2 regions of the Pseudomonas sp. LBUM1670 genome follow, and region 2 is predicted to be linked to the other one. Evidence: riboswitches for the same ligand, from Rfam matches in the RefSeq annotation. Region 2 holds a riboswitch; the other holds the start of a gene.

Region 1 (14,275 bases), 1.4 Mb from region 2:
CCGCGCACTCCCAACGGAGCCGGGGCAAGATACCAGTTTGGAGTTATGCGCAAAAGTGATGTTTGAGTATATGTAAAGAACCAAAACGACTAACGAGAACCGTTATTGATAAACCCGTATTTGTCGCGCGGGCAATCCTCGTCTTTACTGTGGTCGAGTCTTTATGCAATCACCGATAAAACCGACAAGAGGCGATGCAATGAGCAACCCTACCAAAGCTTCAAAGCCTGACAGTACGGTCGATGCTTGGGCCATTCTGTTTCTGATCATTCTGGTTGTGGGCACCGCGGTATTCTGGGTCAGCCATCAGTAACCGACCCCGTCCGGGCCCGATTCTGACAACTGTTAGACAAAAACCGGAATAAGCGCCGTTTTACGGAGGTTCGCTGGCTAGAGTGCGCAGCGAATTTTCGGGGGCTCGGACGAACACTGCTGGAATTGCATGACCTTCCGTCGACTGTCGGCCAAGGGCCGGCCGACGTCCTGTCGCAATCCGTTCAACTTGCAAACCCTGATGCGCTAAACCCCTGCCAGCAGCATTACCAGTTGCACGATGCCGTAGAGCGTCAATGCGAACACGGTCGTGAACAGAATCCCCAGAATCACGAAATGACTGGGCTTGCCGTGAGTGAAATCCCGGGCCCGGTTCTTCCCGCTCTGCACCCCGAACGCCGCCGCCATGACGCTGTGCAGCATCTGCCAGAACGTGGGCGGCTTGTTGTCGACTGGATCGTCCATAAACTCCTCGGCACGGATGTGTGTGTGGTAAGCATAGACAATCAGCGACATGCACAAACCAAATGTGGGAGCGGGCTTGCTCGCGAAGGGGCCGTGTCAGTCGACATCAATGTCGTCTGATACACCGCTTTCGCGAGCAAGCCCGCTCCCACACTTGATCAGTATTGATCCGGATATTTGTGAGCGCCCCAAAACACCTGTGGGAGCGGGCTTGCTCGCGAAGGGGCTGTGTCAGTCGACATCATTGTCGTCTGATACACCGTTTTCGCGAGCAAGCCCGCTCCCACACTTGATCAGTATTGATCCGGATATTTGTGAGCGCCCCAAAACACCTGTGGGAGCGGGCTTGCTCGCGAAGGGGCCGTGTCAGTCGACATCAATGTCGTCTGATACACCGCTTTCGCGAGCAAGCCCGCTCCCACACTTGATCAGTATTGATCCGGATATTTGTGAACGCCCCAAAACACCTGTGGGAGCGGGCTTGCTCGCGAAGGGGCCGTGTCAGTCGACATCAATGTCGTCTGATACACCGTTTTCGCGAGCAAGCCCGCTCCCACACTTGATCAGTATTGATCCGGATATTTGTGAACGCCCCAAAACACCTGTGGGAGCGGGCTTGCTCGCGAAGGGGCTGTGTCAGTCGACATCATTGTCGTCTGATACACCGTTTTCGCGAGCAAGCCCGCTCCCACAGTTGGGGATCTCTGTTGGCCACAGGATTGTGGCCAGAGAGTGATTTTAGTTGTCGTAACCCAGGTTCGGTGCCAGCCAGCGTTCGGTCACGCTCAACTCTTGCCCTTTGCGCGACGTGTAGCTTTGCACCTGATCCTTGTCGACCTTGCCCACGGCAAAGTATTGCGCCTGCGGGTGAGCGAAGTACCAGCCGCTGACCGCCGCCGCCGGGAACATTGCGTAGTGCTCGGTGAGGAACACGCCGCTGCGGCCGGCCTGCATTTCGCGGGCTTCCGGGTCGAGCAAGGCAAACAGCGTGCTTTTCTCGGTGTGATCCGGGCACGCCGGGTAGCCCGGAGCAGGGCGGATGCCCGTGTATTGCTCTTTGATCAACGCCTCGTTGTCGAGCGTCTCGTCCTTGGCGTAACCCCAGTGCTCTTTACGCACCTGCTGGTGCAGCCACTCGGCGCAGGCCTCGGCCAGGCGGTCGGCCAAGGCCTTGACCATGATCGAGTTGTAGTCGTCGCCAGCGTCCTGATACGCCTTGGCCACTTCTTCGGCACCGATGCCGGCGGTGGTGATGAAGCCGCCCACGTAGTCGGTGATTTCACTGTCTTTCGGTGCCACGAAGTCGGCCAGGGAGAAATTCGGCTTGCCGTCGGTCTTGATGATTTGCTGACGCAGATGATGCAGCTTGGCCAATGGCTTGCCGTCATCGCCGTAGACTTCGATGTCGTCGTCGCGCACCTGATTGGCCGGCCAGAAACCGAACACCGCGCGGGCGCTGATCAGTTTCTCGTCGATCAGTTTGGCGAGCATTTCCTGGGCGTCTGCATACAGCGCGGTCGCAGCTTCACCGACCACTTCGTCTTCAAGGATGCGCGGGAACTTGCCGGCCAGGTCCCAGGAGATAAAGAACGGTGTCCAGTCGATGTATTCGGCGAGGACTTTCAGGTCGATGTTGTCCAGCACCTTCGACCCGGTGAAGGTTGGCTTGACCGGCTCGTAGGCGCTCCAGTCAAACTGTGGCTTCTTGGCGATGGCGGCCGGATAGCTCAGGCGTTCAGTGCGGGCGCTGCGGTTGGCGGTGCGCTCGCGAACGTCGATGTATTCCAGGCGGGTCTTCTCGACGAACGCCGGTTTCAATTCCTTGGACAGCAATTGCGTCGCCACACCGACGGCGCGGGAGGCGTCGGTGACGTAGATCACCGCGTCGTTGCTGTACTTCGGTTCGATCTTCACTGCCGTGTGCGCCTTGGAGGTGGTCGCGCCACCGATCATCAACGGCAGGTAAAAGTCCTGACGCTGCATCTCGCGGGCGACGTGGACCATTTCATCCAGCGAAGGCGTGATCAGCCCGGACAGGCCGATGATGTCGCACTTCTGCTCCTTGGCCACTTGCAGGATCTTCTCTGCCGGCACCATCACGCCGAGGTCGACGATGTCGTAGCCGTTGCAGCCCAGCACCACGCCAACGATGTTCTTGCCGATGTCGTGCACGTCGCCTTTCACCGTGGCCATCAGGATCTTGCCCTTGGCTTCCGGCTTGTCGCCTTTTTCCAGTTCAATGAACGGGATCAGGTGCGCCACGGCCTGCTTCATTACGCGGGCGGATTTCACCACCTGCGGCAGGAACATTTTGCCGGCGCCGAACAGGTCACCCACGATGTTCATGCCCGACATCAGCGGGCCTTCGATCACTTCGATCGGACGCGCGAAGGACTGGCGGGATTCTTCGGTGTCTTCGACGATGTGCGTGGTGATGCCCTTGACCAGTGCGTGTTCCAGACGTCTGTTGACGTCCCAGCCGCGCCACTCTTCGGTCTCGGCTTCCTTGACGCTGCCGTCGCCCTTGTACTTGTCGGCGATGGCGAGGAGGGCGTCGGTGCCTTCCGGGGTGCGGTTGAGGATCACGTCTTCGACGGCGTCGCGCAACTCGACCGGGATCTGGTCGTAGATCTCCAGTTGGCCAGCGTTGACGATACCCATGGTCAAGCCGTTGCGGATCGCATACAGCAGGAACACCGAGTGAATCGCCTCACGCACCGGGTTGTTGCCACGGAACGAGAACGACACGTTGGACACGCCGCCCGAGGTCAGCGCATACGGCAGCTCGTCACGGATGTAGGCACAGGCGTTGATGAAGTCCACGGCGTAGTTGTTGTGTTCTTCGATACCGGTGGCCACGGCAAAGATGTTCGGGTCAAAGATGATGTCTTCCGGCGGGAAGCCGACTTCGTTGACCAGAATGTCGTAGGAGCGTTTGCAGATTTCTTTCTTGCGCGCTTCGGTGTCGGCCTGACCGGCTTCATCGAAGGCCATCACGACCACTGCGGCGCCGTAGCGCTTGCACAGTTTGGCGTGATGAATGAACTGCTCGACGCCTTCTTTCATGCTGATCGAGTTGACGATGCCCTTGCCCTGAATGCATTTCAGACCGGCTTCGATCACTTCCCACTTCGAGGAGTCGATCATGATCGGCACGCGGGAGATATCCGGCTCGCCGGCAATCAGATTGAGGAAGGTCACCATGGCCTTCTTCGAATCGAGCATCCCTTCGTCCATGTTGATGTCGATCACCTGGGCGCCGGCTTCGACCTGTTGCAGGGCGACTTCCAGGGCTTCGGTGTAGTTGTCTTCACGGATCAGGCGGGCGAATTTGGCCGAACCGGTGATGTTGGTGCGTTCGCCGACGTTGACGAACAACGAGCTGCGATCAATGGTGAACGGCTCCAGACCGGAGAGGCGGCAGGCCTTCGGAATGTCCGGAATTTCACGTGGCGCATAACCGGCCACGGCTTTGGCGATGGCTTCGATGTGGCCCGGCGTGGTGCCGCAGCAGCCGCCAACAATGTTGAGGAAGCCACTTTGGGCGAACTCTTCGATGACCTTGGCGGTTTCCGCCGGCAGTTCGTCGTACTCGCCGAACTCGTTCGGCAGGCCGGCGTTCGGGTGCGCCGATACGTGGGTGCTGGCCTTGTTCGACAGCTCTTCCAGATACGGGCGCAGTTCGCTGGCGCCAAGGGCGCAGTTCAGACCGACCGAAATCGGCTTGGCGTGGGCCACGGAGTTCCAGAACGCTTCGGTGGTTTGGCCCGACAAGGTACGGCCGGAGGCGTCGGTGATGGTGCCGGAAATCATGATCGGCAGTTCGATGCCCAGCTCTTCGAACACCCCTTGCACGGCGAAGATCGCGGCTTTGGCGTTCAGGGTGTCGAAAATGGTTTCGATCAGGATCAGGTCGGCGCCGCCTTCGATCAGGCCTTGGGTGGCCTCGGTGTAGTTCTCCACCAGTTCATCGAAGGTCACGTTGCGGTAGCCGGGGTTGTTGACGTCCGGCGACAGCGAGCAGGTGCGGCTGGTCGGGCCGAGCACGCCGGCGACGAAGCGCGGCTTGTCCGGGTTCTCGAGGGTTTTCGCGTCGGCGATCTTGCGCGCCAGGCGAGCGCCTTCTACGTTCAGTTCGTAGGCCAGTTCTTCCATGCCGTAATCGGCCATGGAAATCCGGGTGGCGTTGAAGGTGTTGGTTTCCAGAATGTCAGCGCCGGCATCCAGGTAGGCTTTTTCGATACCACCGATCACGTCCGGGCGCGTCAGCACCAACAGGTCGTTGTTGCCTTTGACATCGCTTGCCCAGTCGGCAAAGCGCTTGCCACGATAATCCTGCTCTTCGAGCTTGTAGCTCTGGATCATCGTGCCCATGCCGCCATCGAGAATCAGAATGCGCTCTTTGAGGGCGTGCTTGAGGGCTTGAAGGCGAACACTGCGATCGGACATTGGGACTACTCGGAAAGACCATGACGAAGGGCCGGGATCATAGCAAACCTGTGCGCTTTTAGAGCATGTGCGGTTTTTTCATGAATATCGCTCATGTTGATGTGGGCGCTGTCCCGGTAGAATCGCGGCGTTTTTTCAGGGATCGGGAACAGGGACATGTCGTATCGCGTCGTCATCGGCAGTGTATTGCTGTTTTTAAGCTGGGGCGCCGTAGCGCAGGATCCGGCGATTTCTGCTGCCATTTCCTACAGCCGCGACATCCAACCGATCTTCACCGAAAAGTGCGTGGCCTGCCATGCCTGCAATGACTCCGCCTGTCAGCTCAATCTGGGCAGCGGCGAGGGGGCTGCGCGCGGCGCGTCGAAAGTCCCGGTCTACGACGGCGAACGCAGTCAGGCGGCCGCGCCGACCCGGTTGTTTTATGACGCTTTCGGCAAGCACGCCTGGCAGCAAAAGGGCTTCTATCCGGTGCTCGACGCTCAGGGCAGCCAGGCCGCGCTGATGGCGCGGATGCTGGAACTGGGTCACACAACGCCGATGACGCCCAACGCCAAATTGCCGGAAGACATCGTCCTCGGTCTGAACCGGGAAAACATGTGCGCGATGCCGGCCGAGTTCGACGGTTACGCCAGCGCGCATCCGAAGGAAGGCATGCCGCTGGCGGTTACCGGCCTGACCGATCAGCAGTACCAGACGCTGCAACGCTGGCTGGCCTCGGGTGCGCCGATCGACGAGCAAGGTCTGCTGCCGTCCGCGAAAGAAGCCTTGCAAGTGGTGCAGTGGGAAAACCTGCTCAACTCGCCGGGCGCCCGCCAGAGCCTGGTGGGGCGCTGGTTGTTTGAGCACTGGTTCCTCGCCCACATTTACTTCAAGGAGGGCGAGCCGGGGCATTTCTTTCAGTGGGTGCGTTCGCGCACGCCCAGCGGCCAGCCGATTGACCTGATCAACACGCGCCGCCCGAATGACGATCCGGGTACGCAGGTGTATTACCGCTTGTGGCCGGTGCAGGGCGTGATCGTGCAGAAGACCCACATCACCTATCCGCTGAGCGCGGCGAAGATGGCGCGGATCAAAAGCCTGTTCTACAACGGTAAATGGCAGGTCAACGCCTTGCCGGGTTACGGGCCGGAACGCCGGGCCAATCCGTTTGCCACGTTCGAGGCGATCCCGGCGCAGGCGCGCTATCAGTTCATGCTCGATAACGCCGAGTACTTTGTGCGCACGTTTATCCGCGGGCCGGTGTGTCGTGGCCAGATTGCCACCGACGTGATCCGCGATAATTTCTGGGCGCTGTTTCAGGCGCCCGAACACGACCTCTACATCATCGACCCCAATTACCGCGGTCAGGCCACGCCACTGCTGGCGATGCCGGGGCAGAACGACGATGTCGGCAGTGTGCTGAGCCTGTGGCATGACTACCGCGACAAGCGCAACAAGTACGAGGCGCTGCGCCGCGACTACTACGCCGATTCACCCGCGCCGGGCTGGTCGACCTTGTGGGCAGGCAACGACAACGCGCTGCTGAGCATTTTCCGGCACTTCGACAGTGCCTCGGTGAACAAGGGCCTGATCGGCGATGTGCCGCAAACGATGTGGCTGTTCGATTTTCCGCTGTTGGAGCGCACGTACTATCAGTTGGCGGTCAACTTCGACGTGTTCGGCAACGTCTCCCATCAGGCTCAGACGCGTCTGTATTTCGACCTGATTCGCAACGGCGCCGAACAGAACTTCCTGCGCCTGATGCCCGCCGATTCCCGGGACGGCTATCTCGACGATTGGTATCAGAGCAGCGGCAAATTCAAGATGTGGCTCGACTATGAAGCCATCGACAACGACAAACCGACGGCGCTGAAACTCGACGAGAAAGACCCGAAGCGCGATTTTGCGATGCAGTTACTGACTCGTTACGGTGAACTCAATGCCAAGCCCGACCCGATCAACCGCTGCGATGGCGCTTATTGCTCGCGGCCGAACATTGATTCTGCATTGCAAAGTGCCGAGCAAGCGCTCAGCCGCCTGACCTCGCGTCCTGCCGCCGGGCTGAAAGTCATCGATCAGTTGCCGGAAGCAACCATGCTGCGTATCGAAACGGCGAGCGGCAAGCGTGAGGTTTACAGCCTGTTGCGCAACCGCGCGCACAGCAACGTGGCGTTCCTGCTGGGCGAGTCGCTGCGTTACCAACCGGGGCTCGACACGCTCACCCTATTCCCGGGCGTACTCAGCAGCTATCCGAACTTCATGTTCAACATTCCCGCCGAGCAGGTGCCAGCGTTTGTGGAGGCGATGGAAAATGCCAGGGACACCAACCGTTTCGAGAAAATCGTTGAACGCTGGGGGATTCGTCGTAGCCATCCGCAGTTCTGGTTTTACTTCCATGACCTGAGCCAGTACGTCCACGAAACCGACCCGGTGGAAGAGGGCGTGCTGGACATGAACCGCTACGAGAATCTTTGATCGACTTTTGATGGTGGGCCGGTGTCGGATCGGTAAGGCACCGCTGAACCAATGTGGGAGCGGGCTTGCTCGCGAAGGCGGTGTGTCATGGACATCGCTATTGCCTGACACACCGCCTTCGCGAGCAAGCCCGCTCCCACAGGGGACGTGATGTTCGCCGTTTGCGTCGCAACCAAAAAGCAGCTATCGGTGGCTTGACGCGCGGAATGACGGCCAATCGCCGCCTCGTGTCGAACCGGCGCTTTCCCGACAAAAATACTAGGACTTTGTACGGCGCGATGATTGGCGTAAACTGCGCCCAAGCCTGCGAGGAGTTTCCATGACCGCTATTACCATTACCGACGCCGCCCACGATTACCTGGCTGATCTGCTCTCCAAGCAGAACACCCCGGGCATCGGCATCCGCGTCTTCATCACCCAGCCTGGCACTCAGTACGCCGAAACCTGCATTGCCTACTGCAAGCCGGGCGAAGAAAAACCCGAAGACACTGCGCTGGGGCTGAAAAGCTTCACTGCTTATATCGACTCGTTCAGCGAAGCTTTCCTGGACGACGCGGTTGTCGACTACGCCACCGACCGCATGGGCGGCCAACTGACCATCAAGGCGCCAAACGCCAAAGTCCCGATGGTCAACGCCGACAGCCCGGTCAACGAGCGCATCAACTACTACCTGCAAACCGAGATCAACCCGGGGCTCGCCAGTCACGGCGGTCAGGTCAGCCTGATCGACGTGGTCGACGACGGTATCGCCGTGTTGAAGTTCGGCGGCGGTTGCCAGGGCTGCGGCCAGGCGGACGTCACCCTGCGTGAAGGCATCGAGCGCACCTTGCTTGAGCGCATCCCCGAGCTCAAGGGTGTTCGTGACGTGACCGACCATACGCAGAAAGAAAACGCCTACTACTAAGTAAGGTGTTCGCTGCAAAAATGAAAAAACGGCGCCCCGTGAGTGCCGTTTTTTTATGGATAAATTTCACTGGCGCCTTCGCGAGCAAGCCCGCTCTCACAGTGGATCGTTGTCGAACACAAAATCTGTGCGCGCAGGAGATCCAATGTGGGAGCGGGCTTGCTCGCGAAGGGGTCCTATGGTCTATAGAGATGCGCATGCCCTGCGCGATACAACGATGACTCACTGAAGTGATCGCTACCCAACACCCGACCCACCAGAATCAACGCCGTACGCCGAAACCCCTTCGCCTCAACCTTCCCGGCAATATCCGCAATCGTTCCCACCACCCAATCCTGATCCGGCCATGTCGCCCGGTGGATCACCGCAATCGGACAGTCCGCGCCGTAATGCGGCAACAATTCAACCAGGATTTTCTCCAGATGATTGACCCCAAGGTGAATCGCCATGGTCGCTCCATGCTGCGCCAGACTCCCCAGTTCTTCACCGGCGGGCATCGCAGTCTTGTCGGCGTAGCGGGTCAAAATCACGCTCTGTGACACGTCCGGCAACGTCAACTCCGCGCCCAAAAGCGCCGCACAGGCCGCCGTGGCGGTGACACCGGGAATGATTTCAAAGGGAATGTCGAGTTCACGCAGGTAGCGAATCTGCTCGCCAATCGCGCCATACAGACCCGGGTCGCCGGAATGCACCCGCGCCACATCCTGGCCATTGGCATGGGCGGTCTTGATCAGTTCGATGATCTGTTCCAGGTGCAGTTCGGCGCTGTTGACCACCTGTCCGGCGCTATGGCCTTCCAGCACCGCGGCGGGCACCAGGGAACCGGCGTAGATGATCACCGGGCAACTGCGGATTAGGCGCTGGCCTTTGACGGTGATCAGTTCCGGGTCGCCGGGACCTGCGCCAATGAAGTAGACGGTCATCGTCGTTTCCTGTCAGAAAAAGGTCTGGGCAAGGCTTCAGATGAAGATTGCTCATGATCGAAGGCGGGATTATCGAGGATTTTACGCAGTGCCGGCCAATGCCAGGGTGGCCTGGGCGTATTTTTGTCGCAAGATCAGCAGTTTTGCCGGTGCCTGAGCCAGTTGTTCAGCGAGGGCGAGGGCGGCACTTTCTGCTACGCCATAGCAGCCGGTGCGTTCAAAAGCGATGTCTGAGCGGTGGCTGAGTCGCGATTGATAGCCGGCCAGTTGTTCGCTGCTGAAGTACATCAAGGGCAGCGAGAGTTGTGCGGCGAGCTCGATCAGAGCAGGTTCGTCGCGCTTCAAGTCGATGCTGGCCAGGGCCTTGATCTGGTGAAGTCCGATTTGATGCGCCTGTAACGCCTGATCGAGTAATGCCCGCAGTGTGCTGACGGGGCAGCCGCGCTGGCAGCCCAGGCCGACCACTAACGTCGGCGCTGTGCCAGTGTCTGTCATGCGTGGTATTGGCCATCGCTTTTGCGGCGGAACAACCAGGCGCTGATCAGGCCCAGGGCCAGCCAGAACGCCACGTTGGTCAGCTGCGAAGCGATTTTGAACTGCGTTTCCAGGGCTTCCGGCGCGAGCATCGAGTGCACTTCCGGTTGCGGTGCGCCGATGACGTGAGGAACGGCGAGAATCGCCACGCCCAGGATCTTCATCAGCCAGTGACGGCTGAACACGATCAGCGCGATGCCGACAGCGGTGGACGCTGCAGTGCTGATCCACCAGATTTGCCGTTGTGCCAGATCCGCCGCGGCAGTGCCGGGCAATTCAGGCGGCAGGCCGAGGGTCGGTGCCAGCACGAACGTCGCGTAACCGGCCAGGCCCCAAAGCAGGCCCTGGGAGGTTTTGGTCGGCGCACGCAAGGTGTAGAGGCCGGCGAGCATCAGCGCGAAACCCACTGCAACCACCAGGTTGCCGCCCGTCGTCGACAGCACGCGCTGCCAGCCGTCTTCAGGTTCCCAGGCTTCGGCATCGTGGGAATGAGCGGCGGCACCGGCGGCATGTTCGTGAACCTCAACAACAGCCGGTTCGGATTTTTCGTAGGTTTCCGCCTGCAGAATCAGCGGAGCGACCCAGAAGCTTTGCAGCAGGGTCAGCAGCAGGGCGGCCAGCAGCCCGGTAAAGCCTGCGGTTTGCGCGATACGCTTGATCATGTCGGCAGGTCTCAATGGCACGGGAACGCGGAGCTGTGACGGGTATCGTGTGCGGCGTTGTGCACCGCTTCGATGTGCGAGAAACCGGCGAAATACACAAGGCACGCGCCCAGGATCGACGCACAGACGGCGACGGTCAGGCGTTGAGTCAGGGTTGAAGTGGTGGTGCTGGCGGATGTGTGGCCGGTGCTGCTGATGATCGACATGGCGCTTCCCTCTGGTCTGTCAGCGGGTGAATAGAGCGCATGGAAGAGCCCTGCGAATCGGGCTCGCAGAGATTCAAACAGCGCCCGCCCACCGCGGGTTTGTTATTCAGTGAACGTAATCGTCACTTTGTGTTGCGGGCCGGTCTCCGGGCTCGCGAGGGGCTTGGGCGTCAGCCGAAACCTGCAAGCGTCACCTTCCCATGCCGAACTGCTGGCACAGTGGATCTGACGCTTCGCTCGCTTACCGTTGCGGGGGCAGCACCGGACTGACATGGCTTTGAGTAAAGCACATGATTCACCGGTTTCCCGTTTCACCCTGTGAAGGGCACCCGTAACAAGGCGTGTAGGAGAGCATGGGCGGGGGTTGGGCGTCAATTGGCAGGCGTTCTCATCTCGAGACCGAGGCGCCTTCATCGCGAGCAAGCCCGCTCCCACATTGGAACGCGATCAACTGTGGGAACGGGCTTGCTCGCGAAGGCGTCGTCTCAGGCACCACAGAACTCAGCGTGGACATTGACCCGCCCCAAGACGATGCGTAGCCTTGCGCTTTCGAGGTTCTTCGGCGTTTGCCGAAGCTAAGAAGGGAACGCGGTCAATGCCGCGGCTGCCCCCGCAACTGTGAACGGTGATGTTCGCTGCCACGCCACTGCACGCTCCAGCCCTGGAGCCCGCGGGAAGGCGCAGCAAACGCCAGTCTAGCGACAGGCACACCGCCAGCCAGGAGACCTGCCTCGACACGAATTCTCACTACAACCGGGCGGGGTGATCCGGTGGCGAAATCTTCCGCGCGCCTGCCTGTGCAGCAGCGGTCGTCGTCCCGTATGCCCGCCACCTTGCCAAAGGGCATCCGATGAAAACACTGGCCAAACTCCCCGTCACCATCGTTACCGGCTTCCTCGGCTCGGGCAAAACCACCTTGCTGCGGCACATGCTCGACAACGCTCAGGGCCGCCGCATCGCGGTGATCGTCAACGAGTTCGGCGAGCTGGGCATCGACGGCGAAATCCTCAAGCAGTGTTCCATCGGTTGCACCGAAGAAGAAGCCAACGGCCGGGTCTACGAACTGGCCAACGGCTGCCTGTGCTGCACCGTTCAGGAAGAATTCTTTCCGGTGATGCGCGAACTGGTTGCCCGTCGCGGCGACCTCGATCACATCCTGATTGAAACTTCCGGCCTGGCCCTGCCGAAGCCTTTGGTGCAAGCCTTCCAGTGGCCGGAAATCCGCAGCGCCTGCACCGTGGACGCGGTCATCACCGTGGTCGACAGCCCGGCCGTTGCCGCCGGCACTTTCGCTGCCTTCCCGGATCAGGTCGACGCCCAGCGCAAACTCGACCCGAACCTGGACCACGAATCGCCACTGCACGAGCTGTTCGCCGACCAACTGGCCAGCGCCGACCTGGTGATCCTCAACAAGGCCGACCTGATCAGCCCGGAAGACCTGGCCCGCGTACGCCTGGAAGTCGCCGAAGAACTGCCGCCGGCGGTGAAAGTCATCGAAGCCAGCAGCGGTCGTCTGCCACTGGACGTGCTGATTGGCCTCGGCGCCGGTTCTGAAGAACACATCGACAGCCGTCACAGCCATCACGATCACCACCATGAAGGCGAAGATGATCACGATCACGACGCGTTCGACTCCATTTCCATCGAACTGCCCCAAGCCGACGAAAGCCTGCTGCTGGACGCGCTGACCCAATTGGTGGTCAAGCACGGCATCCTGCGCGTCAAAGGCTTTGCCGCCATCCCGAACAAACCGATGCGCCTGCTGATCCAGGGCGTGGGCACGCGATTCGACAAGCATTTCGACCGTCAGTGGGGCGCCGATGAAGCGCGCACCACGCGTCTGGTGTTGATCGGTCAGGCGCTGGACGCCGCGCAACTCGAAGCGCAATTGCGCGCCGCGCTCAGCGTTTAACCCATGCACCTGCTCAGGACCCAGCCCGGCGGTTTCGTCTCGGATGACAACATTGCCGACCTTGGACAAACCCCCGCCGAGCTGGTGATCCTGTGCAGCGGCGATTCCAGCCTGGCGTTGCTCGCCGAAGCGGCGCAGCAGTTGCCCGACGACTACCCGAGCGTGCGCCTGGCCAACCCGATGCAGGTTCAGAATCACGCCTCGGTCGATTTGTATGTCGACGAAGTGCTGCGCCACGCCAAGGTGATTTTAATCTCGCTGCACGGCGGCATCGCCTATTGGCGCTACGGCGTCGAGCGTCTGGTCGAGCTTTCGCAGCGTGGCGTACAGCTGATTCTGGTGCCCGGCGATGATCGCCCGGACCCGGAGCTCAGCGACCTGAGCACGGTGATGCCTGAAGACCGCGATCGGCTCTGGCACTACTTGCGTCAGGGCGGCATGGCCAACGCGCTCGACCTGTTTCGCTGCCTCGCCAATCGCTGGCTGGATCGCGATTATGCGTGGGCCGAACCGCAAACCCTGCCGCGCACCGCGATCTACCACCCGCAAAAAAGCCCCGCCGCATTGAGTGATTGGCAGGCCGACTGGCAGGCCGGTCAACCGGTGGCGGCGGTGCTGTTTTACCGCTCGCATTTGCAGGCGGCGAACACCGCATTCATCGATGTTTTCTGCCAGCGCTTGCAAGCGGCGGGGTTGAGCCCGTTGCCGATTGCCGTGGCCAGTTTGAAGGAGCCCGGCTGCCTGACGGTGGTCGAGGACTGGCTGGATGAGGTCGAAGCAGGGGTGATTCTCAACACCACCGGTTTCGCCCAGTCCAGCCCCGAAGCGCCGCATTTGCGACCGTTTTGCCGCAATATCCCGGTCATTCAAGCGATCTGCGCCCAGGACAACGAACCCGGCTGGCGTGCCAGCGAGCAAGGCCTCGGCCCGCGGGATCTGGCGATGCACATTGCGCTGCCCGAGCTGGACGGGCGAATCATCAGCCGCCCGATCAGCTTCAAGGACCTGGCGTGGCGCAGCGAGCGCAGTCAGTCCGATGTGGTCTGCTATCGGCCTGCACCTGAGCGCATGGACTTTGTCGCCGAACTGGCGCGGCGCTGGATTGATCTGGCGCGGGTGCCGAACAGCGAAAAACGCATTGCGCTGATCCTCGCCAACTACCCGACACGCGACGGACGGATCGGCAATGGTGTCGGTCTCGACACGCCGGCCGCCGCGTTGAATATCCTCCGTGCGTTGCACGCAGAAGGTTATCCGCTGCCCGCCGAACTGCCGGACAGCAGCACCGCGTTGATCCAGCAATTGCTCGGCGGTGTCAGCAACGACCTCGATACCCTCGACCAGCGTCCGTGTCATCAAAGCCTGGCGCTGGACGACTACAACCTGATGTTCAACGCCTTGCCCGAGACCAACCGTCAAGCCGTGCTGGAACGCTGGGGCACGCCCGAAAACGATCCGATGTTCCGCGGCGGACGGATGATGATCGCCGGGCT
Region 2 (14,275 bases):
CCTCAGCGACTTCGACGGCAAGAGCTTTGTCGACGTGGCGCGTGGTGACCTGGACCTGGGCAACCTCGACTCGGAAGAGGACAAGAAAGCCGCGGAAGAAGTCGCCAAGTCCAAAGAAGGTCTGGTCGAGCGTCTGAAAACTGCACTGGGCGATTCGGTTGCTGAAGTGCGGGTTTCCCACCGTCTGACCGACTCCCCGGCGATTCTGGCCATTGGCGAGCAGGACCTGGGTATGCAAATGCGTCAGATCCTCGAAGCCAGTGGTCAGAAGGTGCCGGATTCGAAGCCGATCTTCGAATTCAACCCGGCTCACCCGCTGATCGAGAAACTCGACAACGAGCAGAGCGACGAGCGCTTCGGCGACCTGTCGCACATTCTCTTCGACCAGGCGGCCCTGGCGGCCGGCGACAGCTTGAAAGACCCGGCAGCGTATGTGCGCCGCCTTAACAAGCTGCTGGTTGAACTGTCGGTTTAACGGCGTTGTATAAAAAAAACCCGCTTCGGCGGGTTTTTTTATTCTGGTTTTTTACCGATCGTTACCACGTCAGGAATTGATGCTGCTTTTGATGCTTTCGGTGTCAATGCCGGCCTCTTCGCGAGCAAGCCCGCTCCCACATTGGATTGCGGTCAACTGTGGGAGCGGGCTTGCTCGCGAAGACGGTACAACTGACGCTAGAGATCTCAGGGCAGTTCGATTCGTTCGCTTTCCCCGGGCACCGTCGGCCAATCCCCGGCCGCCCAGCGCCGGCGTGCTTCATCGATAGCCGCCGGATCGCTCGCTACAAAATTCCAGTTGATCCTTCGCGGCCCGTCCAGCGGCGCGCCACCCAACAGCACCGCATGACAATCGCTCTCGGCGAACAGCGTCATTTCCTCCCCTGCAGGCAGCACTACCAGCGAATGCGGTTCTATCAGCTCACCATCGAGTTGCACCTCGCCGCTCAACACATACAGCGCCCGTTCTTCATGCTCGGTGGGAATCAGCAGCGTGGTCGCTGTCTGCAGGTTCAGTTCCGCGTATAGCGTAGGAGAAAGTACCGGCACCGGCGATTCCAGGCAAAAGCCTGACCCGGCGATCATCCGGATCTTCACCCCAAGGTTATCGCTGACCGGCAGTGTGGTCGCCGGATGATGACTGTAGTGTCCTGGGCCTTGCTCATGATCCTTGGGCGATGCCAGCCAGATCTGCAAACCGTGCAGGGTGAATCCGCTTGCCTTCAATGCCTCAGGCGTACGCTCGACGTGGGCAATGGCGCTGCCGGCGGTCATCCAGCTGACGTCACCGGCCTCCACCACCTGATCGGAACCGAGGCTGTCCTTGTGCTGGATTTTTCCTTTGAACAAGTAGGTGAGGGTCGACAGACCAATGTGCGGATGCTGACGGATGTTCATGCCATTGCCCGCCGTATAACGGGTTTCCAGCATGTGGTCGAAAAACACAAAAGGCCCGACGCTGCGGCATTTGGCTGACGGCAGCGGACGAAGAATCGGCTGGCCTTCGACATCTTCGGCGCGGGGGCGGATCACGAGCGGAGTGTTCATGGTGCATTCCAGGCTGAGCGGGTGACGCATGGAGCATAACCCGCTTGCCAAAGCCTTGCCGCTATTGGCTGAAGGCCCCTTCGGACAGATGGGTTTCGATGCTGACGTCGGTGGTGGTCATCAGCTTGTGCACCGGGCAACGGTCTGCCACGCGGTGCAGTTCGTCGCGCTGGGCATCGGTGAGCACGCCTTTGAGGGTCAGTTTGACGTGCAGGGCGTATTTGCCTTTCTGTTCTTCACTGTTGTCGCGTTTGACCTCGACCGTGACACCGGTCAGCGGGATGTCTTTTTTCCTGGCGTACATCTTCAGGGTCAGGGCCTTGCAGGCACCGAGCGCGGCGTCGAAGTAATCGTGGGGCTCTGGTGCAGTGCCTTCGCCGCCGACATCTTTGGGTACATCGGCAAACAGTTCGTGCTCATCGATCTGGACGCTGTGGCGAAAACCTTCGGCGGAAACGGTATTGACGGTAACAGTCATGGGAAGCCTCACAGGCAGTAGGAAAAGTCATTCGATCAAAAAAGACCTTGAAGTTATAGAGCAGTCCTACTGATGCACGTTCCACTTTCTTGTTGAAGTAACCGCAATCCCCTGTGGCGAGGGAGCTTGCTCCCGCTGGACTGCGTAGCAGTCCCCTTTTTGGGGTCGCTTCGCAACCCAGCGGGAGCAAGCTCCCTCGCCACAGGTTATGCAGGCGAAGCATTAGACGAAAAAAAGCCCCGCAATTGCGGGGCTTCTTGTTTCGATCCGGATCAGCTGCCTTTGACAGCCTTGCCGTTGACCTTACCGTCGAGGAGCATGATGTTGTACTCCTTGCCGTCGGTTTCGACCTGTTGCAGGCGGACCAGCAGGTAATCCCAGTCCTTGGCGAACCACAGCACGGTGATGCGCTTGCTTTGTGTCGGGTCGCGCACGCGTTCGACCTTGATCGCGTCGATCTGGCCAGCCTTGGTGTCGACTTTTTCCGAACCCAGCACGCGGAAGTCATAGGTGTCGACTTCACCATCATCGACGACCTGATAGCTCATGCTTTTTTTGCCGGCGGCCACGTCGTGTTGCAGGGCCAGCTGATAGGTGGATTTGTCGACCATGCCGCGGTTGAGCGGGATCTTGACCGCGTCGCCGCGATCGGTGCCGGTGACCATTTTGGTGGTCCAGTCAAAGTCCAGGTCAGCCTTTTTGGCTTTACCCAGGCCACCGCGTTCGAAGTGGTAGGACTGTGGCAACAGGGTGTCCTTGTCCAGGGTCAGGGTGCTTTCTTCGGTCAGGCTGGCGATCATCATCGAGGCCTTGAAGCTGAGCTTCCAGACGCCGTTGGCTTCCTTGGTCAGGCTGCGCTCGGCAGTGCCGCTCATTGGAAGCTGCTTCCAGTCGGCGGTGTAGCTGGCGGAGAAGGGTTGAAGTTCTGTTGCCTGCGCGAAAGGCAGGGCAAGCAGAGCGCAAGCGAAGAGCAGGGCGCGACGCATAAAATCTCCTAGGTTCGAATCAAGTGGCCGCTGGCCGCGAGTAACTTGCCATCCAGTAAAGCACCTTGTTCGCCGAGTGATAACCGGCCTTCGGCAAACCAGCGTACGGCCATCGGGTAGATCAGGTGTTCCTGAGTGTGAACTCGCTGCGCCAGACTCTGCGGCGAATCGTGCAACTCTACCGGTATTACTGCCTGTACGACCAGTGGTCCGCCATCGAGTTCCTCGGTGACAAAGTGCACGGAACAGCCGTGTTCAGTGTCGCCAGCCTCCAGCGCGCGCTGATGGGTGTGTAACCCTTTGTATTTGGGTAGCAGCGAGGGATGGATGTTGAACAGGCGACCCGCGTAGTGGCGCACGAAGTCAGCGCTGAGGATGCGCATGAAACCGGCCAGGACCACGAGTTTGGGATTGAAGGCGTCGATCAGTTCGATCAGCGCGGCGTCGAAGGCTTCGCGGCTTTCGAAAGCCTTGTGATCCAGGGCGCGGGTGTCGATACCCGCATCCCTGGCGCGTTGCAGGCCGTAGGCGTCGGCGCGGTTGGAAATCACCGCGGCGATGCGGACCGGGCTGTCGCCGGTCCGCGTGCTGTCGATCAGGGCCTGCAAGTTACTGCCGGTGCCGGACAACAGCACCACCACATCACAGGTGACGGACATTAATGAGCCTTGAGGTTCTTCAGTTCAACCTGAGCTGCGCCTTCGGCAGCGGTGGCGATCTGGCCGATGACCCAAGGTTGCTCGCCGGCTTCACGCAGCACGTTCAGCGCGGTTTCAACGTGCTCTTGAGCGACGCAGATCACCATGCCGACGCCGCAGTTCAACACGCGGTGCATTTCGTTTTCGTCGACGTTGCCTTTCTCTTGCAGCCAGTCGAACACGGCAGGGCGAGTCCAGCTTGCAACGTCAACCACCGCTTGAGCGCCTTTTGGCAGCACGCGCGGGATGTTGTCCAGCAGGCCGCCACCGGTGATGTGGGCCATGGCTTTGACCGCGCCGGTTTCCTTGATCAGCTTCAACAACGGCTTCACGTAGATACGGGTCGGAGCCATCAGCAGGTCGGTCAGCGGCTTGCCGTCGAGCTGGATGTTTTCGATGTCGGCACCGGACACTTCGATGATCTTGCGGATCAGCGAGTAGCCGTTGGAATGCGGGCCGGAAGACGGCAGGGCGAGCAGGGCATCGCCGGCAGCGACTTTCGAACCGTCGATGATTTCGGATTTTTCCACGACGCCGACGCAGAAGCCGGCCAGGTCGTAGTCTTCGCCTTCGTACATGCCAGGCATTTCAGCGGTTTCGCCGCCGACCAGGGAGCAGCCGGACAGTTCGCAGCCCGCGCCGATGCCGGTCACGACCTGGGTCGCGGTTTCGACGTTGAGTTTGCCGGTGGCGTAGTAGTCGAGGAAGAACAGCGGCTCGGCGCCGCACACCACCAGGTCGTTCACGCACATGGCCACCAGGTCGATGCCGATGCTGTCGTGCTTGTTCAGGTTCAGCGCCAGACGCAGCTTGGTGCCGACGCCGTCGGTGCCGGAAACCAGCACAGGCTGTTTGTAGCCGGCCGGGATTTCGCAGAGGGCGCCAAAACCGCCCAGGCCGCCCATGACTTCCGGGCGCGCAGTGCGCTTGGCGACGCTCTTGATGCGTTCGACCAATGCTTCACCGGCGTCGATGTCTACACCGGCGTCCTTGTAGCTCAGGGAGGGTTGCTTGCTCATGATCCAGGCCTTTAGGGGGGATTCAGGGGTAACGACCGAGTCCAGTGGGACCGCCGAAACAAACGAAGGGCATATGCCTTACGCGAATTTCAGGGTGCCCGGCTGTTGCCGGTCTGCGAAGGCGCGCGATTTTATCAGGCTTGAGGGGCAGCGGCCATCCTCAGGCCGACAGCAGGGGCATATCGATACAAAAAAACCGCTATTGCCCGTGTTGGTCGCCTCCCGCTTGGCTGTATAAGGTATCGCGATTATCCGTCTATCGTTATGGCAGTGCGAAAAACTTAACCGGGACGTGTGAATGTTTTGCGTGGGGCGATGGTCACAGCCTTGCTCGATTGTCTTCATGCGGTCAGTTCCAGCCGCTCTTGTCGTCAGGAATCTTCCATGCGTTTTTTCAGATCATTATTTGTGGGTTGTTTGTCTCTGGTCAGCCTGGCGAGTCATGCCGAAACCGTCAAAGGCCTTTATCAGGTGCGCGAGCCCGTCACCAGTCAGGCGCCTGAAGAGCGCGCTCAAGCCACCCAACGCGCGCTCGACACACTGGTGCTGCGCCTGACCGGCGATCCCAAAGCTGCGCAAAGTCCGGGGCTGGCGGCCATTCGCAAGGACCCGCAGCAGATCATCAGCCAGTACGGTTTCGACGCCGGCCCGCCGGAAGTGCTGAAAGTTGATTTCGACCCGGCCAGCACCGAGCAGGCGTTGCGCCGCGCCGGTTTATCGCTGTGGGGTGCGAACCGGCCATCGATTCTGACGTGGTGGCTGAACGACACAACCGAAGGTTCGAGTCTGGTCGGTGATGGCCAGGCCAGCGCCGCGCCACTGCGTCGCGCGGCGCAACACCGTGGTCTGCCGCTGCGTCTGCCGCTGGCGGACCTGAGCGAGCAACTGGTCGCCACAGCGCCGAATCTTGAAGGCACGGATGCGTCGCCCCTGCGCGGCGCATCGGATCGTTACAACGCTGACGCCTTGCTGGCCGTGCATGCCCGTGAAGAAGGCGGTCAGTGGCAGGCCAAGTGGCGTCTGTGGCTCGGCGATCAGAAGGAAGCAGGCAGCGTGCAGGGCGCGGATCAGGCCGCCGTCGCCGATGCGGTGCTGCTGGCAGTCAGTCAGCGCCTGGCGCCACGCTTTGTGGTCAAGCCGGGTGCTTCGGGTGAGCAGTTGCTGGAAGTGCAGGGCATGAATCTGGAACGTTACGCGACGCTTGGGCGTTTGCTGGAGCCGTTTGGCGCGCGCCTGCAGAGTGTCGACGCTGACCGGATTCTCTACCGGGTCAATGGCAGCGCCGAGCAGTTGCGCTCGCAGTTGTCGCTGGCGAAGTTGCAGGAGGTTCCGGCGGGTGAGGCGCCGGCACCGACAGTGCCTGTTCAGCCGGTGGCCCAGGGTTCGGCGCCCGCTGTCGCGCCACCGCCTGCACCGGTGCCGCAGTTGCGTTTCCGTTGGTAAGGTTTTCTTTCTTTATATAGATGTATATGGAGTGGTACATGGCCGATACGCGGCGTTGGTTCTGGTTGGGTGGGGTGGTTCTGCTCTGCGCGTTTATCTGGCTGTTGCATCCGATTCTGACGCCGTTTCTGGTGGCGCTGTTGTTGGCGTATCTGTTCGACCCGCTGGTGGATCGGTTGGAAAAGGCCGGCCTGTCCCGGACCTGGGGCGTGGTGGCGGTGTTCGCGCTGATCACCTTGATCTTCACCACGTTGTTGCTGGTGCTGGTGCCGATGCTCGCCAAGCAGTTGTTTCGCTTGTATGAACTGGCGCCGCAGATGCTCGACTGGTTGCAGCACACTGCATTGCCATGGGCACAGTCCAAATTCGGGCTTTCTGACGGTTTCTGGAAGTTCGACAGACTCAAAGCCGCCATCAGCGAACACATGGGCCAGACCACTGACATCGTCGGCGTGGTGCTGAGTCAGGCGACCGCTTCCGGTCTCGCGTTGATCGGTTGGCTGGCTAATCTGGTGCTGATCCCGGTAGTGAGCTTTTATCTGTTGCGGGACTGGGATGTGATGGTGGCCAAGATCCGCAGCCTGCTGCCCCGTGATCGTGAAGAGCGCGTGGTGACCCTGGCGGGCGAATGCCATGAAGTGCTCGGTGCGTTCGTGCGCGGGCAGTTGTTGGTGATGGTGGCGCTGGGTGTGATCTATTCGGCGGGCTTGATGCTGGTAGGGCTGGAGCTGGGGCTGCTGATCGGGATGATCGCCGGCCTGGCGGCGATTGTGCCGTACATGGGGTTTGTCATCGGGATTGGTGCGGCGCTGATTGCCGGCCTGTTCCAGTTTGGTGGCGACTTGTACCCCATGGTTGGCATCGTCGCGGTGTTCATGGTTGGCCAGGCCCTGGAGGGCATGGTGCTGACGCCGTTGCTGGTGGGCGACCGGATCGGTCTGCACCCGGTGGCGGTGATCTTTGCGATTCTGGCCGGTGGTGAGCTGTTTGGTTTCACCGGCGTGCTGCTGGCGCTCCCGGTGGCGGCGGTAATCATGGTGCTGGTGCGCCATGTGCATGATTTGTATAAAGATTCTGATATCTACAGCGGCGTCGACGAACCTGAGCTCTAGGGTTCGCCGGTGACGCGTTGCGGGCGGCCTGGTTCAGTGCCAGGCTGGCCCGTGTCCCATGGGCGGCATGTCACATGCGCCGCCAAAGAAACGCTCATGAAACCGGTGAGATAACGCAAACCTTTGATTTTGCTTATGGTCTGTCGCATTGTGCCGTCAGCTTCACGGGTATAAACTTCGCAAACTTTACACAGAGGCCACTAACGGTTCCTTTGGAACTGTTCAGTCAGCATGAAACCGATTCAGCTGCCCCTAGGTGTGCGTCTGCGTGATGACGCTACCTTTATCAATTACTACCCAGGCGCCAATGCCGCTGCACTCGGCTATGTCGAGCGGCTGTGCGAAGCCGACGCCGGTTGGACCGAAAGCCTGATTTATCTCTGGGGCAAGCACGGGGTAGGGCGCACGCATTTGTTGCAGGCGGCCTGCTTGCGCTTCGAACAGATGGGTGAGCCGGCGGTGTATCTGCCACTCGCCGAGTTGATGGATCGCGGTATCGAAATTCTCGACAATCTTGAACAGTACGAACTGGTCTGCCTGGATGATCTGCAGGCGGTTGCCGGCAAGGCGGACTGGGAAGAGGCGTTGTTCCATCTGTTCAACCGCCTGCGTGACAGCGGTCGACGCCTGCTGATTGCAGCCTCGACGTCACCGCGTGAATTGCCGGTGAAGCTGGCGGACCTGAAATCGCGCCTGACCCTGGCGCTGATCTTCCAGATGCGACCGCTGTCTGACGAAGACAAATTGCGTGCCTTGCAACTGCGTGCATCCCGTCGTGGACTGCACCTGACCGATGAAGTCGGGCATTTTATTCTGACCCGGGGCACTCGCAGCATGAGCGCGCTGTTCGAGCTGCTCGAACGTCTCGATCAGGCCTCTCTTCAAGCTCAGCGCAAACTGACCATTCCGTTTCTAAAAGAGACGCTGGGCTGGTAAACCTGGGTTTTGGCACATTTCAGGCGCCAGAAAGTTCGCTTTCCTACAAGGTGTAGGCCGCGCAAGTGTCTAAATGGGGCTTAAGCGCTTAGATGGAAACGCGAAACCGGAAAGTCACATAAAGTTCGATTGAATTTGCAAATGAGGATGATAGCGGGCATAGTCTCGGCTTCTTTACAACTATCAGCCACGGTCGTGCCCATGCTAAATCGCTTTGCACCCCTCGTGCCTCTCGCACTCGTCACCCTGTTATTCGGTTGCGCTGCCCACTCTCCAGTGTCGGAACAAGCGCCTCAACAGCAGGTTAAAAATTCAGTTACTGCGCAATCCTCTTCCGTTCTCTTCCAGGAAGCTCTTTACCAGGACGGCGTGGCCACCGATAACGAACTGACAGACTTCGCCGATGGCAAGTCCTACCAGCTTCCGGTTCTGGCCGACAGCATTCTCGAACGTGGCATGTCCCTGATCGGTACCCGTTACCGTTTCGGCGGCACCTCCGAGGCTGGCTTTGATTGCAGCGGCTTCATCGGTTACCTGTTCCGTGAAGAGGCCGGCATGAACCTGCCGCGTTCCACTCGCGAAATGATCAACGTGGACGCACCGCTGGTTGCTCGCAGCGCCCTCAAACCGGGCGATCTGCTGTTCTTCGCCACCAATGGCCGTCGCGGTCGTGTCAGTCACGCCGGGATCTACCTCGGCGACAACCAGTTCATCCACTCCAGTAGCCGCAAAAGCGGTGGTGTCCGGGTCGATAGCCTGGGCGACAGCTACTGGAGCAAGACCTTCATCGAAGCCAAGCGCGCACTCGCGATGGCACCGACCGTGGTCACGGCACGCAAGTAACTGTCTAGCCTGTCGCCACATCGGTGGCGACAAAGGCCGCTCTGCAACAGAGTAGGCGGATAGTTTGTAAGGCGAACTTAAAGTCTTACTTGAAGTTTGCCGCGTACCCGCTAGAATCCTGATCTATTATTGATGGCAAACCGCCTGCGTCCTGCGCAGGCGGTTTTCTTTTCTGTCCTGTCGGCAGAAAAAAGCCGCAGCCAGATCAGGATGTTCTGCTTATGACGATGTCGGCCCGCCTCTCACTCATGTTCTTCGCCGCGCTGCTCAGCGCGTGCGCCAGTCGCACACCGCCCCCTGCGCCGGTGGTTCGCGCGCCGATTGTTTTCGGTTCTTCCCAGGCATTTTCTCCCGAGGCAGAAGACGTGCTGTTCCGTGCGTTGGGCCTCGTGGGCACGCCTTACCGCTGGGGCGGCAACACGCCGGATTCCGGGTTCGATTGCAGTGGCCTGATCGGTTATGTCTACCGTGACGTCACCGGCATCTCTCTGCCGCGCACCACACGCGAGATGATCAGCATGCAAGCGGCCAATGTCGGCAAGGAAGGCCTGCAAACCGGCGACCTGATTTTCTTCGCCACCAATGGCGGCTCTCAGGTCAGTCACGCCGGGATCTATGTCGGCGAAGGCCGCTTCGTCCATGCGCCGGCCACTGGCGGCACGGTGAAGCTCGACAGCTTGTCCAAAGCTTATTGGCAGAAAGCCTACCTGAGCGCCAAGCGTGTTTTGCAACCCGAGCATTTGGCGCGCAATCCTTAGTTCCAAGAGGTTGTTGTCATGACCGCCCGCACGCTCAATCTCGACGATTCCCTGTATCAATACCTGCTCGACGTTTCCCTTAGGGAAACGCCGCTGCTCAAGCGTTTGCGCGATGAAACCCAGGCGCTGCCGATGGCGCGCTGGCAGGTGGCCCCAGAACAGGGGCAATTCCTCGCATTGCTGGTGAAACTCACTGGCGCCAGGCACTTGCTGGAAGTCGGCACGTTCACCGGTTACAGCGCGTTGTGCATGGCGGCGGCATTGCCGGATGACGGTTCGCTGATCTGCTGTGACATTCCTGGCGACTACAACGCCACGGCGCGCCGTTACTGGCAGGAAGCGGGGCTTGCCGAACGAATTGACCTGCGCCTGGCGCCCGCGCTGGAAACCCTGGCTCAGTTGGATCAGCCCGAACAATTCGATTTGATTTTCATTGATGCCGACAAGGCTAACTATCCAGCCTATCTGGAGCACGCGCTGCGTCTGCTGCGCGTCGGTGGTCTGGCGGTGTTCGATAACACGCTGTGGAGCGGGCGGGTGCTTGAGCAGAATCCCGAGAGTGAAGACACCCGAGCCATCCAGGCGCTTAATCTCGCCTTGAAGGATGACTCGCGGGTGGATTTGTCGTTGTTGCCGCTAGGAGATGGATTAACCCTCTGCCGCAAGCGTTAGCCGCTGATCCGTGTGGGAGCGGGCTTGCTCGCGAAGGCGATGTGTCAGTCAAAACTAATGTCGACTGACACACCGCCTTCGCGAGCAAGCCCGCTCCCACATTTATTATGTATTGGCAGTTGGAAATTACTTAACTGCCGAAACCCGCCACACCTTATTCCCCACATCATCCGCCACCAGCAAGTCCCCTTGCTGATCAATCACCACACCCACCGGCCGGCCCATGGCATCTTCATCTTTATTCAGGAAACCCGTGAGCACATCAACCGGTTGCCCGGTCGGCTTGCCCGCACTGAACGGCACGAAAATCACTTTGTAACCACTGTGCGGGTTGCGGTTCCACGAGCCGTGCTGGCCGATGAAGGCGCCTTCCTTGAATTGCGTTGGCAGCGTGTTGCCTTCAGCGAACGTCAGGCCCAGTGACGCGGTATGCGGGCCGACCGCGTAGTCCGGCGCGATAGCCTTGGCGACCAGGTCCGGGTTTTGCGGCTCGACGCGAATGTCGACGTGCTGGCCGTAATAGCTATAAGGCCAGCCATAGAACCCGCCGTCCTTCACGGAAGTGATGTAGTCCGGCACCAGGTCGCTGCCGATTTCATCCCGCTCGTTGACGGCTGTCCACAGTGCGCCGCTCTGCGGCTCCCAGGCCAAACCATTTGGATTGCGAATCCCCGAGGCGAAGATCCGGTGATTGCCGGTGGCACGATCCACTTCCCAGATTGCCGCGCGACCTTCTTCCTGATCCATGCCGTGTTCGGCGACGTTGCTGTTGGAACCCACCGTAACGTACAGCTTGCTGCCGTCCTTGCTGGCGATGACATTTTTGGTCCAGTGGTGGTTCAGCGTGCCGCCCGGTAGATCAACCACTTTGATCGGCTGCGACTTGATCGCCGTGTCGCCGTTCTCATAGTGGAAGCGCAGCAAGCGGTCCGTGTCAGCGACATACAGGTCATTGCCGACCAGGGTCATGCCGAAGGGCGAATTGAGGTTTTCCAGAAACACCGTGCGGGTTTCGGCGATGCCGTCGTGGTCCTTGTCGCGCAGCAATGTGATGCGGTTCGGGCTGGGTACGCCGGCACCCGCGCGGCCCATGGCTTTCTTCATGACCCAGCCTTTAACGCCTTTGCCATCGTCGGGTTTGGGCGGCGCGTTGGTTTCGGCGACGAGCACGTCACCGTTCGGCAGCACATACAGCCAGCGCGGGTGATCGAGGCCTTCGGCGAACGCGGCCACCTGAGTGCCCGGTGCGGCGGTGGGTTTCGCACCGTCCGGCCAGCCGATCGCCGGGGCGATGTTCACCGTCGGGATCAGGGTTTTGTTCGGTTCGGGCAGTTTGGGCGACGGGCCGGTGCCGTCGGAGACTTGCAGTCTGGAGGTTTCGCCGCAGGCGGCGAGCCCTCCGGCGAGGGCGATGACGAGAACGAGCGGGGGCTTGCGCATGCTGATCTTCCCTATAAATGCAGTGACCTGATCAATAGAGAAGCGCAAACCCGCGATGGTTCAACCAGTCAGCCGCGAGCTTCCTTGAACAGCACGGCGATACCGGGGTGATAGTGGCCGGCTTCGTTGCGCAACTTGCGGTAGGCGTAGGGGAAATACCAGGCGACGGCGCAGGTGTGTTCCTTTTGCAGGTCGTCGACCATGTCCTGGAGTTCTTCCGGGGTAGCGCTTTGCTGGGCTTTTTGCGGTGCAACGAACAGGCAGCCGAGTTTCAGGTCGCTGGCGTAGCTGATGCGCCTGGCGTCGCTGGTGATATCGGCCAGCGCCTGTGTCAGGTTGAGGCTGTTGACCCGTGGCCAGCGCTGCGTGGCTTGAAGGTAGGCACGCTCTTCGCGGGTGGCGATGAACAGGTCGGCGCGGGCGTTGCGTTCGCCTTCTTCGTTCTGTTTGCGGGTCGGTGTCTGTTGCAGCGTGACCATTTCCGCCATCCACGCGGCGGCCGAGAGCAAGCCGAGGTTGGCGTTTTCGTCGTACCAGTAAGGCGTGTCGTTATCGCCGCGCACGGCGTTGTAGCGGTCGATACAGTCAAACCAGCGTTCGAGAACCGGGCGCAGGAATTCCAGCTTCGGATTGCTGACGATCATGCCTTGCATGTGGCTTACCCTTGTTATTGTGATATGGGGTTGTGGCTCTTTGATATCATTGCTGGAAGTGAGGCACAAGATTGGCGTCGGTTAATTGATCAACGGCAGTTATTCGCCCCACGGCTTCCCGGCTTTAATTGACGCTCCACCCCCAACCCTCTAACCTTCGCGGCTTGTTTCAGGTGCTCTGTGGCCTTGGTCGACAGAGTGAAACAGGGAAGCCGGTGAGTGCGTTCGTTCAACTCATGAACAATCACGATCCCGGCGCTGCCCCCGCAACGGTAAATGTGTGAAGACTGCGCCTTGAGCCACTGTGTCGATATCGACATGGGAAGGCGCGCAGTCAGGCGTAACGCCGCTCATGAGCCCGGAGACCGGCCTGATCCATCCAGCGGCATCACGGTGGGCGATGCCAGGCTTCTTGCCGTCTATTCTTGTGCCTGCCCGCCGTTATCCAGCCTCAACGGAGAGCTCCCCATGACTGATTCCCCTGATCGTGACGAACGCCACCTGGCGCGCATGCTGCGCAAAAAAGCCGTGATCGACGAACGCATCGCCAACTCACCGAATGAGTGCGGCCTGCTGCTGGTGCTGACCGGCAACGGCAAAGGCAAAAGCAGTTCGGCGTTCGGCATGCTCGCCCGCTCCATGGGTCACGGCATGCAGTGCGGCGTGGTGCAGTTCATCAAGGGCCGCAACAGCACTGGCGAAGAACTGTTCTTCCGGCGCTTTCCCGAGCAGGTGCGTTTTCATGTGATGGGCGAGGGCTTTACCTGGGAAACCCAGGACCGCCAACGAGACATCGCCGCCGCCGAAGCCGCGTGGGCCGTTTCCCGCGATCTGTTGCGCGATCCGTCGATCGGTCTGGTGGTGCTGGATGAGTTGAACATCGCCCTCAAGCACGGTTACCTCGACCTCGATCAGGTGCTCAGCGACTTGCAGGCGCGTCCGCCGATGCAGCACGTGGTGGTCACCGGTCGCGGCGCCAAGCCGGAAATGATCGAACTGGCCGACACCGTCACAGAAATGGGCGTCATCAAGCACGCCTTCCAGGCCGGGATCAAAGCGCAAAAAGGCGTCGAGCTGTGAATCAACCACGTCATTGCCCGGCGGTCTTGATTGCCGCGCCGGCCTCCGGTCAGGGCAAGACCACCGTCACCGCCGCGCTGGCCCGTTTGCATCGCAATCAGGGGCGCAAGGTTCGCGTGTTCAAATGCGGACCGGACTTTCTCGACCCGATGATTCTCGAGCGCGCCAGCGGAGCGCCGGTCTATCAACTGGACATGTGGATGGTCGGCGAGCAGGAAAGTCGTCGGCTGTTGTGGGACGCCGCCGGCGAAGCTGATCTGATCCTGATCGAAGGCGTTATGGGGCTGTTCGACGGCACGCCGTCCAGCGCCGATCTGGCGCGACACTTTGGCGTGCCGGTGCTCGGCGTGATCGACGGCACGGCGATGGCGCAAACGTTCGGCGCGCTGGCTTTGGGGTTGGCGAAATATCAGCCGGACTTGCCGTTTGCCGGGGTGCTGGCCAACCGCGTCGGCACCTTGCGTCATGCGCAATTGCTCGAAGGTAGCCTCACTGAAGGCCTGCGCTGGTATGGCGCGTTGTCCCGGGAAACCGGGATTGAATTGCCGAGTCGGCACCTCGGTCTGGTTCAGGCCAGCGAGCTGAACGATCTTGATCTGCGCCTCGATGCGGCGG

What was found. A riboswitch is a leader RNA that binds a small molecule or an ion and turns the genes downstream of it on or off. The one in region 2 is predicted to bind cobalamin.
Region 1: it holds a riboswitch for cobalamin, as region 2 does, so the genes downstream of both, cobW (cobalamin biosynthesis protein CobW) here and cobO (cob(I)yrinic acid a,c-diamide adenosyltransferase) in region 2, are expected to answer to the same signal.

What each region holds. Positions count from the first base shown of each region.
Region 1 covers NZ_CP166783.1:3,088,459-3,102,733, reverse strand. Annotated here, with positions in the region: gene ACA073_RS14005 (DUF2970 domain-containing protein) at 520-738, opposite strand; gene metH (methionine synthase) at 1,477-5,187, opposite strand; gene ACA073_RS13995 (fatty acid cis/trans isomerase) at 5,344-7,641, shown strand; gene nfuA (Fe-S biogenesis protein NfuA) at 7,961-8,545, shown strand; gene cobM (precorrin-4 C(11)-methyltransferase) at 8,722-9,468, opposite strand; gene ACA073_RS13980 (cobalamin biosynthesis protein) at 9,550-9,963, opposite strand; gene ACA073_RS13975 (CbtA family protein) at 9,960-10,664, opposite strand; gene ACA073_RS13970 (CbtB domain-containing protein) at 10,676-10,870, opposite strand; cobalamin riboswitch at 10,991-11,218, opposite strand; cobalamin riboswitch at 11,406-11,618, shown strand; gene cobW (cobalamin biosynthesis protein CobW) at 11,721-12,782, shown strand; gene cobN (cobaltochelatase subunit CobN) at 12,786-14,275, shown strand, end outside.
Region 2 covers NZ_CP166783.1:1,732,382-1,746,656, forward strand. Annotated here, with positions in the region: gene htpG (molecular chaperone HtpG) at 1-475, shown strand, start outside; gene ACA073_RS07950 (pirin family protein) at 682-1,542, opposite strand; gene ACA073_RS07955 (OsmC family protein) at 1,604-2,020, opposite strand; gene ACA073_RS07960 (DUF3108 domain-containing protein) at 2,293-3,006, opposite strand; gene purN (phosphoribosylglycinamide formyltransferase) at 3,015-3,665, opposite strand; gene purM (phosphoribosylformylglycinamidine cyclo-ligase) at 3,665-4,723, opposite strand; gene ACA073_RS07975 (DUF2066 domain-containing protein) at 5,108-6,166, shown strand; gene ACA073_RS07980 (AI-2E family transporter) at 6,205-7,278, shown strand; gene hda (DnaA regulatory inactivator Hda) at 7,510-8,214, shown strand; gene ACA073_RS07990 (C40 family peptidase) at 8,416-9,057, shown strand; gene ACA073_RS07995 (C40 family peptidase) at 9,279-9,815, shown strand; gene ACA073_RS08000 (O-methyltransferase) at 9,834-10,487, shown strand; gene ACA073_RS08005 (PQQ-dependent sugar dehydrogenase) at 10,614-11,927, opposite strand; gene ACA073_RS08010 (hypothetical protein) at 11,996-12,580, opposite strand; cobalamin riboswitch at 12,735-12,968, shown strand; gene cobO (cob(I)yrinic acid a,c-diamide adenosyltransferase) at 13,049-13,660, shown strand; gene ACA073_RS08020 (cobyrinic acid a,c-diamide synthase CobB) at 13,657-14,275, shown strand, end outside.